Salipiger sp. CCB-MM3: one gene and its partner. The main gene of each other region encodes a partner of the protein of the gene in region 2 in a complex. Links are inferred from orthologs where the notes say so. Each region holds a gene or a part of one and is shown on either strand. Other genes may lie near its edges. The genes, in order: carB and carA.

The links.
Region 1: the proteins of carA (region 2) and carB are in contact, whole or in part, in a solved structure (PDB 1KEE), measured with the Escherichia coli proteins. The link is inferred for Salipiger sp. CCB-MM3 from one-to-one orthologs.

Annotation. Positions count from the first base shown.
Region 1 is NZ_CP014595.1:1,402,101-1,411,789, reverse strand. Bases 5,436-9,314 are described here. They hold carB (carbamoyl-phosphate synthase large subunit), read right to left. Parts: upstream 8,969-9,314; coding sequence 5,636-8,968; downstream 5,436-5,635. Other genes in these bases: AYJ57_RS06860 (SAM-dependent methyltransferase), read right to left, coding at 9,255-9,314. In the rest of the region: modA (molybdate ABC transporter substrate-binding protein), read right to left, coding at 1-97; AYJ57_RS06895 (winged helix-turn-helix domain-containing protein), read right to left, coding at 167-562; AYJ57_RS06890 (ABC transporter substrate-binding protein), read left to right, coding at 783-1,913; AYJ57_RS06885 (branched-chain amino acid ABC transporter permease), read left to right, coding at 2,035-2,955; AYJ57_RS06880 (branched-chain amino acid ABC transporter permease), read left to right, coding at 2,952-3,935; AYJ57_RS06875 (ABC transporter ATP-binding protein), read left to right, coding at 3,928-4,677; AYJ57_RS06870 (ABC transporter ATP-binding protein), read left to right, coding at 4,674-5,360; more of AYJ57_RS06860, read right to left, coding at 9,315-9,689. UniProt on the Escherichia coli protein: Large subunit of the glutamine-dependent carbamoyl phosphate synthetase (CPSase).
Region 2 is NZ_CP014596.1:598,584-607,335, forward strand. The notes cover bases 1,915-4,856. They hold carA (glutamine-hydrolyzing carbamoyl-phosphate synthase small subunit), read right to left. Parts: upstream 3,988-4,856; coding sequence 2,842-3,987; downstream 1,915-2,841. Other genes in these bases: AYJ57_RS16615 (glycosyltransferase family 2 protein), read right to left, coding at 1,915-2,734; AYJ57_RS16625 (GatB/YqeY domain-containing protein), read left to right, coding at 4,184-4,651; AYJ57_RS16630 (hypothetical protein), read right to left, coding at 4,713-4,856. Also shown: AYJ57_RS16605 (pyrimidine 5'-nucleotidase), read right to left, coding at 1-24; AYJ57_RS16610 (GntR family transcriptional regulator), read left to right, coding at 195-839; more of AYJ57_RS16615, read right to left, coding at 845-1,914; more of AYJ57_RS16630, read right to left, coding at 4,857-5,624; AYJ57_RS16635 (DUF2244 domain-containing protein), read right to left, coding at 5,642-6,145; AYJ57_RS16640 (metallophosphoesterase family protein), read right to left, coding at 6,158-6,943; ctaD (cytochrome c oxidase subunit I), read right to left, coding at 7,039-8,712. UniProt on the Escherichia coli protein: Small subunit of the glutamine-dependent carbamoyl phosphate synthetase (CPSase).

The DNA of each region.
Region 1 (9,689 bases), on a different replicon or contig from region 2:
CGGCAAAAACCGTCACCTCATCCGCCTGCGCCGCAAAGGGCAGGCTGGCAAGCAGGGCAGACCCCGCGAGGCGGGCAAAATATCGGGAAAAGGGCATAGGGGAAAATCCTGAAGGCCTGATATGTTCGGCAAAACATATCGCAATCGAGGACCGCCCGGGCAAGCGTTATTTCCCTTCGGGAATATCGGACGGACCGTCTTGCCCACGCAGCAGGCTCTGCAGCGTCTCGATCCGGTCGGCCCCGGCTTCGGCAATGGTCTCTTCGAGCGCGCGATAGTTGGCCAGCACCTCCTCGCCGGTCTCGGTCAGATGCGCGCCGCCGCCCTTGGTGCCGCCGCGGCTGCTGGCCACAAGCGGGTCGCGGAACGCATGGTTCATTTCCTCGACGAGACTCCACGCGCGCTTGTAGCTCATGGCCATGGCACGGCCCGCGGCGGCAATCGAGCCAGTCTCGCGGATATGCTCCAGCAGGTCGGCCTTGCCGGGGCCGAGCATGGCGTCGGTGCCGAAGAGGATGCGCAGCCGCAGCCGCGGCGCGCTGTCTGGAGGTGTCTCGCACATGCGCAAGTCATCCCGCATCCAAACGAAGCTGGCAAGCGGCGGATCGGGCTGCGCCTCCGGGTATTTCGGGCGTTTCGGGCGCGCCGGTGCAACGATCCCGCCTTGACGCGCGCGCCGCGTTCACGCGCACTTGTCTTTCCCCGACGTCTGTCCAAGACTGGCCGCAATCAAGAACGGCAGCCCGCAAGAGGCCGCCCGAAGGGACAACAGGGAGATACCCATGCTCAAACAGCTTCTCGCCTCGGCGGCGCTCGTCGCCTGCGCGACGGCAGGTTCCGCCGAGACCAAGGTCGGGCTCATCACCACGCTTTCGGGCGGCGGCGCAGGCCTTGGCATCGACACGCGCGACGGCTTCATGCTGGCGATCGAGGAAGCGGGCCGCGACGATCTGGAAGTGGTGGTCGAGGATGATCAGCGCAAACCCGATGTGGCGGTGCAGATCGCCGACCGGATGATCCAGTCGGAGAAGGTCGACGTGCTGACCGGCATCGTCTGGTCGAACCTTGCTATGGCGGTGGTGCCTTCGGCGACGGCGCAGGGGCTGTTCTACCTCTCGACCAACGCCGCACCGGCGCAGCTGGCGGGCCGCGGCTGCAACCCGAACTATTTCTCGGTGTCGTACCAGAACGACAACCTGCACGAGGCGGCGGGGGCCTATGCCACCAGCGCCGAGTTCAAGAACGCCTTCATCCTCGCGCCGAACTACCCGGCCGGGAAAGATTCGCTCAACGGCTTCAAGCGGTTCTTCGAGGGCGAGCTGGCCGGAGAGGTCTACACCAAACTCGGCCAGACCGACTATGCCGCCGAGATCGCGCAGATCCGCGCCTCGGGCGCAGACAGCGTGTTCTTCTTCCTGCCCGGCGGTATGGGGATCTCTTTCCTCAAGCAATATGCCGACAGTGGCGTGGAACTGCCGCTGATCGGTCCGGCGTTTTCCTTCGACCAGAACATCCTGCAGGCGGTGGGCGACGCGGCGCTTGGCGTGAAGAACACCTCTTCGTGGAACAAGGACCTCGAGAACGAGAGCAACGCGCATTTCGTCGAGGCCTATCTGGCCAAATACGACCGCCTGCCGTCGCTCTATTCGGCGCAGGGCTATGACACCGCGCTGCTGCTGCTCTCGGCGCTGGATAAGGCAGAGGTCAGCGACAAGGACGCCTTCCGCGCGGCGCTGGAAGAGGCCGATTTCGCCTCGGTCCGCGGTGAGTTCGAGTTCTCGGCCAGCCATCACCCGATTCAGGACATCTATGTCCGCGAGGTGGTGAAGGAAGGCGATATCCTCACCAACAAGATCGTCGGCACGGCGATCGAGGATCGCGGCCACGCCTATGAGGATGAGTGCAAGATGTGACCCTGCCGGGCGCGGCCCCTCGGAGCGATCCGGGGTGGGCCGCGCCCGACCTTGGTACATCTCGGTACCTATGCCGGGCGCGCGGACCACGGCCCGCCGCTGACCTGAGACGGACTAAAGAATGACCCCCATCCTCATCGCCGAGCAGGTGCTGAACGGGCTGCAATCCGGCGTCATGCTGTTTCTCATGGCCGCCGGGCTGACGCTGATCTTCGGCGTCATGGGGCTGATCAACCTCGCCCATGGCTCGCTCTACATGGTCGGCGCATTCACCGCTGCCGCGACCGCAGCCGCCACAGGCTCGTTCGTGCTGGCGCTGGTTGCCGCTCTGGCCGCCGCCGCCGCCGCGGGCGCAATGGTCGAGCGGCTGGTGATCCGGCGGCTCTATGATCGCGACCACCTTGATCAGGTGCTGGCCACCTTCGCGCTGATCCTGATCTTCTCGGAAGGCACGCGCTGGATTTTCGGATCCTTCCCGCTCTATCTCGATATCCCCGAGGCGCTTTCGGGGCCGGTCACCCTGCCGGGCGGCATCCAATACCCGCTTTACCGGCTGTTCATCATCGGCATGGGCCTTGTGGTGGCCGCGCTGCTGTTCTGGCTGATCGCCCGCACGCGGCTCGGCATCCGCATCCGCGCCGGTGAGAACGACCGCGAGATGATCGCCGCGCTCGGCGTCGACATCGCCCGGCTCTACACGCTGGTCTTTGCCCTCGGCGCGGCGCTCGCCGGGCTGGCGGGCGCGCTGGTGGGGGCGATCCAGTCGGTGCAGGTGGGCATGGGCGAGCCGGTGCTGATCCTTGCCTTCGTGGTGATCGTGATCGGCGGCATCGGTTCGATCGAAGGGGCGCTGGTCGGCGCGATCCTCGTCGGGCTCACGGATACACTGGGCGGCATCTTCCTGCCGCAGATTTTCGGGTTGTTCATGGACCCCGCCGCCGCCACGCAGACCGGGGCGGCGCTGGCCTCGATGGCGATCTACGTGCTGATGGCGGCGGTGCTGGTCTGGAAACCCACCGGCCTCTTCGGAGCGAAATCATGAGCCGCGAACGTATCCTCGGCGCGGTGGTGCTGCTGGCGCTCGGCCTCGTGCCGCTGGCGGCGCATGTCATGGGCGAGCCCTTTACCATCACGCTGGCGACCCGCGCCGCAATCCTCGCGCTGGCCGCGGTGGGGCTGAACATCGCGCTCGGCATCGGCGGGCTGGTGAGCCTTGGCCACGCCACCTTCTTCGGCATCGGCGGCTATGCCATGGGCATCCTCGCCAGCCATGTGCAGAACTACGAGCCGATGTTCGAATGGCCGTTCCTGTTCGAAGGCTCCACCTCGATGCCCTTCATCTGGCTGGTGGCGGTTCTGGCCTCGGCGCTGGCGGCATGGCTCATCGGCCTCTTGGCGCTGCGCACTTCGGGCGTCTACTTCATCATGATCACGCTCGCCTTCGGGCAGATGTTCTACTTCTTCTCGATCTCGTGGAGCGCCTATGGCGGCGAGGACGGGCTGTCGATCTACGTGCGTAACGGCTTTCCGGGGCTGAACACGCTCGATCCGATCCAGTTCTTCGGCCTGTGCTACGCGGTGCTCTGCGCGGTGCTTTTCGGCGCACATCTGCTGGCGCGCAGCCCCTTCGGCCTCGCGCTTGGCGCGGCGCGGCAGAGCCCCGAGCGGGTGCGTGCGGTGGGCCTCGACCCGAAACGCCTGCGGCTGGTGGGCTTTGTGATCTCCGGCGCGATCACCGGTCTGGCGGGGGCGCTTTTCGCCGATCTCAACCGCTTCGTCAGCCCGACGATGTTCAGCTGGCAGACGAGCGGCGAGATCATGGTCTTTATCATCCTCGGCGGCGTCGGGCGGCTGTTCGGTCCGGTGGTCGGCGCGGCGGTCTTTGTGATGCTGGAGCATTTCCTCGGCGATATGTCCGAGTTCTGGCACATCTGGCTGGGCATCCTGCTGCTGGCGGTGGTGCTCTTTGCGCGCGGTGGCCTCGTCGGGCTGCTGGTCGGGCGGGGGAAGGCGCATGACTGAGCCGGTTCTGGAAACCCGCGGGCTGGTGAAATCCTTCGGCGCGTTGCGCGCCTCGGACGGCATCACGCTCGACCTGCGCCCCGGAGAGATCCACGCGGTGATCGGCCCCAATGGCGCGGGCAAATCGACGATGATCAAGCAGCTCTCGGGCAATCTCGTGCCCGATGAGGGCACGGTGCAGTTCCTCGGGCGAGATGTCACCGGGCTCAGCACCATGGCCCGCGCGCGCATGGGGCTGGCGCGGACCTTTCAGGTCTCGGCGCTGGCGATGGAGGACACCGTGCTGCAGAACGCGCTCTTGGGCGCGCTGGGGGCGACGGGCTCGCCTTATCGGTTCTTCCGGCCTGCGCTGAAACGGGCCGAGCTGAGGGACCGGGCCATGGCCGCGCTCGAGCGCATGGGGCTGGCCGATCACGCCGCCACCGTGGTCAGCGAGTTGAGCCACGGCCAGCGCCGCCAGCTTGAGGTCGCGGTGGCGCTGACCCTGCAGCCCAAGGCCTTTTTGATGGATGAGCCGATGGCGGGGCTGGGAGGCGAAGGCTCCAAGCAATTGACCGGCGTGCTCTCGGCCCTGCGCGCGGAGGCGCCGATCCTGCTGATTGAACATGACATGGACGCGGTGTTTGCCCTCGCCGACCGCATCTCTGTGCTGGTCTACGGGCGTATCATCGCCACCGGCACGGTCGATGAGATCCGCCGCAGCCCCGAGGTGCGTGACGCCTATCTGGGGGATGCCACATGAGCCTGCTGGAACTGCACGACATCACCGCCTCTTACGGGGCTTCGCAGGCGCTCTTTGGGGTGTCGCTGGAGATCGAAGAGGGCGAGGTGCTCGCGCTCATGGGCCGCAATGGCATGGGCAAAAGCACCACGGTGCGCTGCCTGTGCGGGATGATGCCCGCCGGGGGCACGCGCCGCTTTGCCGGGCAGGACATCGCGAAACTGCCCTCGCACAGGGTGGCGCGGCTGGGGGTGGGATTGGTGCCCGAGGGGCGGCGCTGTTTCCGCGATCTTTCGGTGACCGAGAACCTCATCGCCGCGGCGCGCCCTGGCGCGTGGGATCAGGCGCGCGTCGAGGCGCTGTTCCCCCGGCTTGCCGAGCGGCGCGGGCAGGTGGCGGGGACGCTTTCGGGGGGCGAGCAGCAGATGCTGGCGATCGGACGTGCGCTGATGACCAACCCGCGGCTCTTGGTGCTGGACGAGGCGACCGAAGGGCTTGCGCCACTGGTGCGGCAGGAAATCTGGGACGCGCTGGCGGTGCTCAAGCGCGAGAGCGGCCTGTCGATCCTCGTGGTGGACAAGGCCCTGGCGGAACTGGCGCAAGTTGCCGACCGCGCGGTGATCCTTGAGCGCGGGAAATCCGTCTGGGACGGGGTGTTCGCCGAGGTGAAAGGCGAGGTCGCGGAGCGCTATCTCGGGGTGTGAGCCCGACCGGAGTCAAGGCGAAGCCGCCGGGCGAGCGCCTGCCCGTCGCACCGTAGGTGCGCAAATTGCAGTGTCACGCGCCTTTGGCGCGCGGGGCGGGCTGGCGCTTCTTCATCGTCAAGCAACGCTCGCATGTCGTCCGGATCTGGCTGACATAAAGCGCGCAGCTCCGGCCTTGCAGCGCCACCCCACGGGCAGGCGCTCGCCCGGCTGCGGTGGGACAAAAAAAGGGGCGGGAAAACTCCCGCCCCTTTCAGAACCTTGATCCCGCTGGCTTACGCCTGCAGCGACTTCACGACCAGCTCGCCTTCTTCGCGGGCCTTCATCGCCAGTGCAGCGGCGTGGGCGCCTGCGGCGGTGGTGTAGTAGGGGATCTTGTCATAGAGCGCGACCGAGCGGATTTCGCGCGAGTCCGAGATCGACGCCGCGCCTTCGGTGGTGTTGAGCACCAGCTGCACGCCGCCATCCTTCAGCAGATCGACCACATTCGGACGGCCCTCGTAGACCTTCTTGACCACCTCGCAGGTGATGCCCGCGTCCTTGAGGAAGCTGGCGGTGCCGACGGTGGCGAGGATCTTGAAGCCGAGGCCGGCAAGCGTCTGCGCGGTCTCGATCATCTGCGGGGTCTTGTCCTCGTCGCGGATCGAGATGAATACCGCGCCTCCGGTCGGCAGATGCGTGCCTGCGCCCATCTGTGCCTTGAGGAAGGCGCGCGGGAACGAGCGGTCCCAGCCCATGACTTCGCCGGTCGAGCGCATTTCCGGCCCGAGGATCGTGTCGACGCCGGGGAAGCGGGCGAAGGGCAGCACCGCTTCCTTCACCGAGAACCACGGCATGTTCGGGTCGGCCAGCGTCATCGGATCGGCCAGCGGCAGCGCCGTGTCGTAATCGGCATCTGCCGGATAGGCTTCGCGCAGCGGGAAGGCCGAGAGCTTCTCGCCCGCCATGATGCGCGCGGCGATCGAGGCGATGGCGCTATCGGTTGCCTTGGCGACGAAGGGCACGGTCCGCGAGGCGCGCGGGTTCACCTCGATGAGGTAAATCTCGCCGCCCTTGATGGCGAACTGCACGTTCATCAGGCCCACGACGTTGAGCGCCTTGGCCAGTGCCTCGGTCTGACGCTTGATCTCGTCGATGGTCTCGGCCGAGAGCGAGAAGGGCGGCAGCGAGCAGGCGCTGTCGCCCGAGTGCACGCCAGCCTCTTCGATGTGCTGCATGATGCCCGCCACATGCACGCCCTCGCCGTCGCAGAGCGCGTCGACATCAAGCTCGATGGCGCCCGAGAGGTAGCTGTCGAGCAGCACCGGGCTGTCGCCGGAAACCACCACGGCCTCGGCGATGTAGCGCTCGAGGTGTGCCATGTCGCGGACGATTTCCATCGCGCGGCCACCCAGCACGTAGGAGGGGCGGATCACCAGCGGGAAGCCGATCTCATCGGCGATGGCCAGCGCCTGTGCGTCGGTCGAGGCGATGCCGTTGCGCGGCTGCTTGAGGCCAAGCTGATTGACCAGAGCCTGGAAGCGCTCGCGGTCTTCGGCGAGGTCGATGGCGTCGGGCGTGGTGCCGAGGATCGGGATGCCCTCTGCCTCGAGCGCATTGGCCAGCTTCAGCGGGGTCTGGCCGCCGAACTGCACGATGACGCCATGCAGCGTGCCATTGTCCTGCTCGACGCGAAGGATTTCCATCACGTGCTCGAAGGTCAGCGGCTCGAAATACAGGCGGTCCGAGGTGTCGTAGTCGGTCGACACGGTCTCGGGGTTGCAGTTGACCATGATGGTCTCATAGCCCGCGTCGGTCAGCGCAAAGCAGGCGTGGCAGCAGCAGTAGTCGAACTCGATGCCTTGGCCGATGCGGTTGGGACCGCCGCCGAGGATCACAACCTTCTTGCGGTCCGAGGGGCGCGCCTCGCATTCCACCTCGCCCATCATGGGCATCTCGTAGGTCGAATACATATAGGGCGTCTGCGCCTCGAACTCGGCGGCGCAGGTGTCGATGCGCTTGAAGCTGGCGACGACGCCAAGCTCGGTGCGGCGCTTGCGCACATCCTTCTCGGCAAAGCCGGTGAGCGCGGCGAGACGGGCATCGGTGAAGCCCATGATCTTCAGCGCGCGCAGGCCCTCGGCATCGGTCGGCAGACCGTTCTGACGCACCTGCTCTTCGGCCTCGACGATCTCGCGGATACGGGCGAGGAACCACGGGTCGAACATGGTCACGCCGTGGATCTCGTCATCCGACAGGCCGTGCCGCATCGCCTGCGCGATGGTGCGCATGCGGTCGGGGGTCTGCTGGCTGATCGCCTTGATCACTGCCGATTTCTCGGGGGCGCCGGGGATGTCCACCTCGTCAAAGCCCGACAGGCCCGATTCCATCGAGGTCAGCGCCTTTTGCAGCGATTCGTGGATGGTCCGGCCGATCGCCATCGCCTCGCCCACCGATTTCATCGCGGTGGTGAGATAGGGTTCGGATCCGGGGAACTTCTCGAAGGCGAATTTCGGGATCTTGGTGACAACATAGTCGATGGTCGGCTCGAAGGAGGCCGGAGTCACCTTGGTGATGTCGTTGTCCAGCTCGTCCAGCGTATAGCCCACGGCCAGCTTCGCCGCGATCTTGGCGATCGGGAAGCCGGTGGCCTTGGACGCCAGAGCCGAGGAGCGCGACACGCGCGGGTTCATCTCGATCACGACCATGCGGCCATTCTCGGGGTTCACCGCCCACTGCACGTTTGAGCCGCCGGTCTCGACGCCGATCTCGCGCAGCACGGCGATCGAGCCGTTGCGCATGATCTGATATTCCTTGTCGGTCAGCGTCAGCGCCGGGGCCACGGTGATCGAATCGCCGGTGTGCACGCCCATGGGATCGACGTTCTCGATGGCGCAGACGATGATCGCGTTGTCCGCCTTGTCGCGGACGACCTCCATCTCAAACTCTTTCCAGCCCAGCAGCGACTCGTCGACGAGGATTTGGTTCACCGGCGAGGCATCCATGCCCGAGCGGCAGTAATGCATGTAGTCTTCGCGGTTGTACGCAACGCCGCCGCCGGTGCCGCCGAGGGTGAAGGCGGGGCGGATGATCGCGGGCAGGCCGACGGTTTCAAGCGCCTCGAGCGCGATCTGCACGCCAGCGTCGAGATCGGCCTTGCCGTCGGGCTTGGTGGGGGCGGTGACGATGGTCGCCGCCGGGTTTTCAAGGCCGATGCGGTCCATCGCTTCGCGGAACAGCGCGCGGTCTTCGGCCATCTCGATGGCTTCGCGCTTGGCGCCGATCATTTCGACGCCGAATTTTTCCAGAACGCCCATTTCCTCGAGCTTGAGCGAGGTGTTGAGGCCGGTCTGACCGCCCATGGTGGGCAGCAGCGCGTCGGGGCGCTCTTTTTCGATGATCTTGGCGACGACCTCGGGGGTGATCGGCTCGATGTAGGTGGCATCGGCGAGCCCGGGGTCGGTCATGATCGTAGCCGGGTTCGAGTTCACCAGAATGACCCGGTAACCCTCTTCGCGCAGCGCTTTACAGGCCTGAGCGCCGGAGTAGTCGAATTCGCAGGCTTGCCCGATGATGATGGGCCCCGCTCCGATGATCATGATGGATTTGATATCGGTTCTTTTAGGCATGGGGGCACCTTTATGTCATGTCGATCACGGTCGGGCAGGGGGCAGCACGCGACGGAGTCGCCGCTCCCCGCAAATTGTCGTGCGTTATAGACAGAAGCTTTGCCCACGCAACCCCAGATCCGCCTTGTTTTCCTCCTCAGAGCAAAACTCGGTGACAGCCGCGCGACATCGCAGGTGTCGCGGCGTCATGTCGCCAGCTTTTCAGGGGCGGGGTCTGATGTGCGGAATCAGCGAAACATCCCGCCCGGTTAGGCAAGATGCTCCCAAGGCCGAAGACGGCGCGGAGTCACTGCGCGGCGTGCAGAAGTTCCTGCGCGTCGTGGCCGTAAAGATAGTCGCGCGTCGTCGGCACGGCATACTGCTTGTGCGCGATCTGCAGGTGGAAGACGCCCTGCCGGGTCTCCTCGAAGGCCGCCTCGCAGACCGCAAGGTAAAAGCGCCACATGCGGATGAAGCGCTCGTCATAGCCCATCTCGCGCACCTTCGGCAGCGCCGCTTCGAAACGCCGCCGCCAGTGGTTGAGCGTCGGGCCATAGTGGCCGCGCAGCACCTCGACATCAGCCGCCCACAGACCGGATTTCTCGATCGAGGCAGAGACCTCCGACAGGCTGGGGATATAGCCGCCCGGGAAAATATACTTGTCGATCCAAGGGGAGGTGGGCACCGGCGGCGCAGTGTGGCCGATGGAGTGGATCAGCGCCACGCCATCGGGCTTCAGCAC
Region 2 (8,752 bases):
GTGGGAGAAATGCTGCTTTACCATGGCGCGCAACCTACGCCGCCGGGCGGCGGGCGGCAATGGGTGGCAACGGGCGGCGATGCCGCCGGACTGCGACCTTGATGCCGCAGCGGCGGGCGCGACAAAGGGGGGCGTTGATCCCAAGGCCCCGCTACCGCTATCTTGTCACATCACTTATGAAGGACCCCCCGCAGATGAGCCAGATCCGGACGCCGAACAAGGATGCCTATACGCTGATCCTCGAGGCGATCGATCAGGGCGTCTATCGGCCCGGCGACCGGCTGGTGGAAAGCGAACTGGCCGAGCGTTTCGGCGTCTCGCGCACGCCGATCCGCGAGGCGCTGCAGCGGCTCGAGACGCAATCGCTGCTGGCGCGCGACGGGCGCTCGCTGATCGTCGCCTCGCTCGATCACAACCAGATGGCCGAGCTTTACGTGGTGCGCACCGAGCTTGAGGGACTGGCGGCCCGGCTGGCGGCGCGGCATGCGACCGAAGAGGAAGTGAAGGTGCTGCGCGACATGATCGAGGAAGACCGTGCGCTGCTCAACGATCCGGCGGCGCTGGCCCGCGCCAACCGGCGCTTTCACCGGATGATCCAACTGGCCTCGCACAACCGCTATCTGGTGCAGCAGCTTGACCTCGTGCACCGCTCGATGGCGCTGATGGCCACCACCTCGCTGGCCGCCGAGGGGCGTGGCACGGATGCGCTGGCGGAACACGCCGCGATCGTCGATGCCATCGCGCGCCGCGACGAAGAGGCCGCAGACCGGGCGCTGCGCGAGCATATCTCTGCCGCCTTCGTGACCCGCCTGAAGCTCGACAGCCGCAAGACCGCCTGATCGGCTCAGCGCCGCTCTTCGGGGATATCCGCATCCGGATGGTCGGGGGAGGACCGCCCGTGGGCGGTCTTGTCCCAGTAGAAGGGGCGGGCAAAGATCTCCCAAAGCGCCTTGTAGATGGCGATTGTGCCGAGCGGGAAATAGAGAAACAGCGTCGGCACCCAAAGCAGCAGCCCGGGATGCGGGCTGCGCGCCACGCCCGCGAGGCCAAGCAGCAGCGTCACGCCCTCGCCGAGCAGGAGCAGGCCGGTGACCGCTTTCAGCAGCGCGATGCTCTCGGGTCCGGCGAAGGGATGCGGCCAGCCCAGCAGGATCGGCCAGAACGACCAGAAGAGCGGTGCGAGGAGGAATTGCACCGTGCCGGTCAGCAGCAGAAGCTGCAGCCCCAGCAGCCGCCACGCGCCAAGCTGACGCAATGCCCGCCGCGGCTGCCGCATGTGCACGAACCAGGTGATCATATAGCCCTTCAGCCAGCGCGAGCGCTGGCGGATCCAAGGCCAGAGGCGACAGTTGGCCTCTTCGCGCGTCACCAGCGGCAAAAGATCGGTGCGATAGCCGAAGCGGGCGAGGCGAAACCCCAGATCGGCGTCTTCGGTGACGTTATGGGCGTCCCATCCGCCGACCCGCTCAAGCGCGGTGCGGCGAAAGAACACCGTGGTGCCCCCTAGCGGAATGGCAAAGCCGAGCCGGAGGAAGCCGGGCAAGAGAATGCGGAACCACGCAGCGTATTCGATGGTGAAACAGCGCGAGATCCAATTTGCGTGCGGGTTGTAGAAGTCCAGAATGCCCTGCACGCAGCCAAGCTCGGGCGGGGCGCGTCCGAAATGCGCCGCCATCATCCGCAGCTGACCCTGCGCCGGGCTGTCCTCGGCGTCATAGATGCCGATGAGCGCGCCGCGGGCAAAGTTGAGCGCGTAGTTGAGCGCGCGCGGCTTGGTGGTGATCGTGCCGCCGGGCACCTCGATGACCCGCATCCACGGCGGCAGTGCGGCGTCTTTCAGGGCGCGCCGGGTGGTGCTGTCTTCGGCTTCGAGCACCAGTAGCACATCGAGCAGCGCGCGCGGATAATCGAGGCGGCCGAGCCGCTGGACCAGCGTTTCGGCGATGGCTTCTTCGCGGTGCAGCGGCACCAGCAGGCTGACCGGCGGCAGGCGATGACCCTCGGGCGGTGGGGCGGGCGGCAGCGGCGGCAGCCCGGCGACGAATGCGGAAATCTTGGCAATCTGGCCGAGCAGCAGCGTCACCGAGGCGATCATCAGTCCCGCAAGGAAGAAGGCGGTGGGCGCGATCAGCAGCAGGGACAGGCAAAGCAGGGCCGAGGCGCCAAGCAGCGCGCAGCGCTCTGCGGGCAGCCTGTTGAGATCGCGGCAGCTGAGCTCCGAGGGCAGGGCCTGCTCGGCGGCCTCTGCAAACGCCGCGCCATAGCGGGCTGTGATCTCGTCGAAGATGTCCTGCTCGGTGACGAGGGCCATCTCGACCGGGCCGCGATGGCTGGTCAGATGGGTGCGCAGGCGGGCGAAGCTTTCGGGGTGCGCGACGGCCAGCACCAGCGTCTCGCCGCGTCGGAGCCACGGCAGCCCCGCGTGACGTAGGCACAGATGCGGCGGCAGCAGGGGGGCAAGCTCGGGCGCGGGCGGTGTGAGGCTGCGCATCAGCGCCGGGGCGCCATGGCAGCGCGCAAGCGTGTCGCGCAGGCGCGCGGGCGAGACATACCCCTCGGCGATCAGATGGCGGGTAAGGTCGGTGCCCTCATGGCGACTGCGGGCCAGCGCTTCGAGCGCTTGTGGGGCGTCGAGCGCGCCATCTTCGAGCAGAACCGCGCAGACAGGGCGTCCGCGGTCATGGCCGCGGGACGCGCGGCGCTGGTCTTCGAACGTCGGAGGCGGGTTCGGCATGGGATGCTCCTGACCTTTCCGGGCGCGGATAGGTCAGGGCATCGCGGTAAACACAGGGTTAAATTATGCTCATCACAGAAACAATGCGCACAATGTTCCCTGCATGATCACATGCTGTTCACGAACCGTTCGAACAGATAGAAGCTGTCCTGCGGGCCGGGGCTGGCCTCGGGGTGGTGCTGCACCGAGAACACCGGGCGGTCGGTCATGCGAATCCCGCAGTTCGATCCGTCGAAGAGGCTGACGTGGCTTTCGACCACGCCCGCAGGCAGGGTCTGCCCGTCGACGGCGAACCCGTGGTTCATCGAAGTGATCTCGACCTTGCCGGTGTCGATCTCTTTCACCGGGTGGTTGGCGCCATGGTGGCCGTGGTTCATCTTGATGGTCTTGGCCCCCAGCGCCAGCGCCAGCATCTGGTGACCGAGGCAGATGCCGAAGACCGGCAGATCGGTGTCGTCGAGGATACCCTTGATCATCGGCACCGCGTAAGCGCCGGTGGCGGCGGGGTCGCCCGGGCCGTTCGACAGGAAGACGCCGTCGGGGTTATGCGCCAGCACCTCTTCCTTGGTGGCGGTCGCGGGCAGCACGGTCACTTCGCAACCCGCCGAGGCGAGGCAGCGCAGGATGTTGCGCTTGGCACCATAATCGATGGCGACCACTTTCTTGCGCGGGTTGGTCTGCGGCAGGTAGCCATCGGGCCACGCCCACCGCATCTCGTCCCAGCGGTAGCTCTGGGCGCAGGTCACGCCTTTGGCAAGGTCGACCCCTGTGAGGCCGGGGAAGGCGCGCGCGGAGGCGACCAGCGCCTCGACGTCGAACACGCCCTCGGGGTTGTGCGCGATGGCCACATGCGGGGCACCCTGCTGCCGGATCGCCCGGGTCAGACGGCGGGTGTCGATGCCGCCGATGGCGATGCGCCCGCGCGACGCGAGCCACTGCGACAGTTCCTGCACCGCGCGCCAGTTCGACGATTGCGTGGGCATCCACTTCACCACCATGCCCGCGGCAACCGGATCGCCGGTTTCGTCATCCTCGGGGTTCACGCCGACGTTGCCGATGTGCGGGAAGGTGAAGGTGACGATCTGCCCGGCGTAGGACGGATCGGTCATGATCTCTTGATAGCCGGACATGGAGGTGTTGAAGCAAAGTTCGGCCTGAGCCTCGCCGGTTGCGCCGAAGCCCTGTCCATAAAACAGCGTCCCATCGGCGAGCGCGAGGCATGCGGTAGGCTTTTGGGGGGTGGCGAGCGACATGGCGCGACTCCTGTTCGGATCTGGGCGGGAAGCAAATCGCGCCATGCCTAAGGGAAGCCGGGGAAAGGGTCAAGTGCTGATTTTCCTATAGAAATATAGCAAAATCAATGGGTTGCATTGGTATAGGGCGGGATTGCGCGCGCGAAGGGCTTTCTGTAGTGTCAGGGTTTGGAAACGTCAGGGGATATCCGTTCCTATGGAATTGCGTGAACGCATCAAGGCTGCGACCAAGCAGGCGATGAAAGACAAGGACAGCCAGCGGCTCTCGACGCTGCGGCTGATCTCTGCCGCAGTGAAGGATCGCGACATTGCCGCCCGTGCCGAGGGCAATGACGATGGCGTCGAGGATGCCGAACTGCTGTCGATCCTCGCCAAGATGGTCAAGCAACGCCGTGAGAGCGCGCGCACCTACGAAGAGGGCGGGCGGCTCGATCTTGCCGAGGCGGAATTGGCCGAGATCCCGGTGATCGAGGAGTTCCTCCCGAAGCCGATGAGCGAAGACGAGGTCTCGCAGGCGGTCAGCGCGGCAGTCTCCGAGGTTGGTGCCAGCTCGATCCGCGATATGGGCCGGGTGATGGGCGTGCTGAAGACGCGCTATCAGGGCCGCATGGACTTTGGTGCCGTGGGTCCGATGGTCAAGGATCGGCTCGCCGCCGCGGGCTGAGCCGGGCAAAAGCCTTCAAAGGCTTTTGCAACTCTCTTCGAAGAGAGTTGCAGCACAGATGTCAGGGGGCGGGAAACTCTTCCGCCACCTGCGCCAGTTCAGCCGGGTCTTCGAGGCGGAAGCGCTGAACGAAGCGGGTCTTGAACCCCACGCGGCCCCTGCGCGCGCCGAAGTTTTCCCCGTGATTGAGCACATAGAGCACCGAGGGGCGCTGCAGCGGCACCGGCGCCTGTCCCGAAAGCGCGGCGAGATAGGGGAACATCCGGTGTTCGTGCTGCGTCATCGCGCGCAGGAAAGCCGCGCTTTGTGGCAGCGCCGGGTCGTGATGCAGCGCCATGCACGATCCGCAGAGCTTCCAGAACGGCTTGCGCAGCGGCAGGGCGGCTGTCGGCTTGCCCGCCAGCGCCACATCGCCGGTGGCGTGGTCCATGACATAGCCCTGCTCCACCAGATAGCCCGGCGCCTGACGCGCCAGCATCTCAGTCACGGCGCCATCGCGCAGCAGGTCGTCGGCGTCGAAGCTCATCACATAGGCCGGGGCTTTGCAGACCCTGCCGAGATGATTGCAGAGCGCCGCCAGCTTGCGCCACTTGTCATTGCCGGGGGTCGGGTCGTCGAAGGGCAGCCAGCTGATCCTCTGGTCTTCGGCCAGCGCGCCCGGAAGCGGCGGGCGCTGCTGGCAGCAGATCACCGCGCGCCACGCGCCGCTCTGGCGCCGAAAGCTTCGAAGCGTCTGGGCCAGCCGCTCGGTCACCGCCTGCCAATCGCCCACATGCTCTGGCCCGACCAGCGGGAGGAGGAAGACCACCTCTTCGGCACGCGGGCGAGGGTGGCCTTGCCGCGCCGCGCGCAGCGCCAGCGCTGCCTGCTCGGAGGGGGCGGGCGAGAGGCGTTCAGCCAGAGACGGCGCCAGCGCGGCGGCAAGACGCAGGGCGCGACGCTTCATCTTCGGGGTGGCGGGAACCTGAGCCATGGATACCTTTCGCGCGGTCAGGGCCGCGCCATGAGCCGCAGCCGGTCGGAGAGCTCGAGATAGAGCGCCTTGCGCTCCTCTTCGCTCAGAAATGCGCCGATCTCAACCTCGCGCCCCGCCCCCTTGAGCGTCACATAGTAGGGCACCGGCCCGCCGGTCTCATGCATCTGCGCGATGACCCAATAGGTGTTGCTCTGCCAGTCCTGCGCCGGGCCGCGCGGGTTGTGCCGCAAAAGCTGGGTCGTTTCGGGGCTGAGGGTGAGCACTTCGAGGATTTGCCGGTCCTTCTCGTTGCGGCGCAGCGCGTACCAGATCCCCCAGAGCGCGGCGAGCATGAAGGGCAGCAGCCCCCAAAGGAGAAGCGTGCCCAAGAGGCCGTAGAAGGGGATCAGCGCCATGAAGAAGAAGATCCCGATGAAGGTGACGAACCCCTTGGCCGACAGCGACTGATGCGGCCAGAGCCTCAGCTCTGCCTCCTGCGTGCCGTCCTCCCCCATGTCCATCGTCCAAGTGTATGGCATGGCTGGAATGTATCACCCGCCCGCGGTCTGCCCAATGGGATTTGCCGCCTCGCGGCTGATCCAGCCGGTGGTCAGCGCCTCGGCCCATTCCGCGCGGCCCCGGCTGCGGGCGCGCTGTGCCATGCGCGCGGGATCATAGGGCACATGGTGATGGGCGCCGCGCCAAGCTGCGCCCTCGGTTTCCAGCACGGCGAAACAGGCGTGGGGCGTGCCGGTCTCGACCACATGTGGCACCGGGTGAATGTCGGTGTAGCCCGGACATCCGACGCTGCCGGGGTTCACGACGCAGTGCCGTTGCCAGCTGACAACGCGCGGCAGATGGGTGTGGGCGCAAAGCACCAGCGGCTGCGCGATCCCCTCAAGATGCCGGGCGATCTGCGCGGCCCCGGCGGGATGGACCATGCCGCCAGCGTCCACGTCATGCAGCCAGTAGCGATCGTCGGCGCCGGGCGTGGCATGGCAGAGAAAGGTCTCGTCCATCTCCAGCGTCACCGGCAGGCCGCGCAGCCAGTCCAGCGCCTCCGGCGGCAGTTCGTCATAGGCCGCGCGGTCAGACGAGCCCATCTCTTCCGGCGTCTGGCTGATCAGGTAGCGGTCATGGTTGCCGCGCACCGTGGGCATCGGGCGGGCGCGCAGGATCTCCCAGGTCTCTCCCGCCGCGAGCGGACCGCTGAACATGTCGCCGAGGTTCACCACGAGGTCGATCCCCATGGCATCGATGCACGCCAGCACCGCGCTCAGCGCGTCGGAATTGCCGTGAATGTCGGCGATGGCGGCGAAGCGGCGGGGCAGGGGCATCTTGGGAACCTTGCTGTGGCGGTCCCGCAAATGAGAACCGGCCCCGAGGGTTCCCCCGGGGCCGGTCTATGTCAATCGCTCAGAGCTCTATGCGCTCAGTGGGCGGGATGCTTGTCCCAATCCTCGCGCTTCGGCAGCTGCTCGAACGTGTGCTCGGGCGGCGGCGAAGGCAGGGTCCACTCCAGCGTATCCGCGTATTCGTTCCACGGGTTGTTCTGGGTGCAGGCCGCGCCTTTGCGCAGCGAGTGCCACATGATCCAGAAGAAGAAGAGGAACGAGGCGAAGGAGATGATCGCACCCCAGCTCGACACATGGTTCCAGAGGGCGAAGGCCTCGGGGTAGTCGATGTAGCGGCGCGGCATGCCCTGACGGCCAAGGAAGTGCTGCGGGAAGAAGGTCAGGTTCGCACCGACGAACATGACGTAGAAGTGCAGCTTGCCCGCCCACTCGGGGTACATCTTGCCGGTCATCTTGGGGAAGTAGAAGTAAATCCCCGCGAAGATCGCAAACACGGCACCAAGCGACATCACGTAGTGGAAGTGCGCGACCACATAGTAGGTGTCGTGGTAGGCACGGTCGACACCAGCCTGGCTCAGCACCACGCCGGTCACGCCGCCGACGGTGAAGAGGATCAGGAAGCCGATCGCCCAGAGCATCGGCGTCTTGAACTCGATCGAGCCGCCCCACATCGTCGCGATCCAGCTGAACACCTTCACGCCCGTCGGCACAGCGATGACCATCGTGGCCAGCATGAAGTAGCTCTGCTGGGTCAGCGACATGCCCACGGTGTACATGTGGTGGGCCCAGACGACGAAGCCGAGCGCGCCGATCGCGATGATCGCCCAGACCATCGGCAGGTAGCCAAAGACCGGCTTGCGCGAGAAGGTCGCGATCACATGGCTGATGATGCCGAAGCCGGGCAGGATCACGATGTACACTTCCGGGTGGCCGAAGAACCACAGGATGTGCTGGTAAAGCACCGGATCACCGCCGCCAGCGGGGTTGAAGAAGGTCGTCCCGAAATTGCGGTCGGTCAGCAGCATGGTGATCGCGCCGGCCAGAACCGGCAGCGACAGCAGGATCAGCCACGAAGTGACGAAAATCGACCACGAGAACAGCGGCACCTTGAACAGCGTCATGCCGGGGGCGCGCATGTTCAGGAAGGTGGTGATCATGTTGATCGCGCCAAGGATCGACGAGGCACCCGAGACGTGCACCGCAAAGATCGCAAGGTCGGTCGACATGCCCGCTTCATTGGTCGACAGCGGCGGATAAAGCACCCAGCCGATGCCCGAGCCGAGCTGGCCGTTGCCGCCCGGCGCGAAGACCGAGCAGACCGCCAGCGTCGAGCCAGCCACATAGAGCCAGTAGCTGAGGTTGTTCATCCGCGGGAAGGCCATGTCCGGCGCGCCGATCTGCAGCGGCATGAAGTAGTTGCCGAAACCGCCGAACAGCGCGGGAATCACCACGAAGAACATCATCAGGATGCCGTGGCCGGTGATCATCACGTTCCACAGGTGCCCGTTGGGCGTACAGTTCTCGACCGCGGTCGGGAACAGGCGCGCGCCTTCCATGCACATGTACTGGACGCCGGGGCTCATCAGCTCCAGACGCATGTAAACGGTGAAGGCCACCGAGATGAGACCAACAAACGCTGCGGTAATCAGGTAAAGAATCCCGATATCCTTGTGGTTCGTCGACATGAACCAACGGGTAAAGAACCCGCGGTCATCCTCGTGCTCGTGGCCGTGAATGGCTGCATCTGCCATTGCGTGCCTCCTGTATAGGTACGTCCCTCGCAAGGGCGCG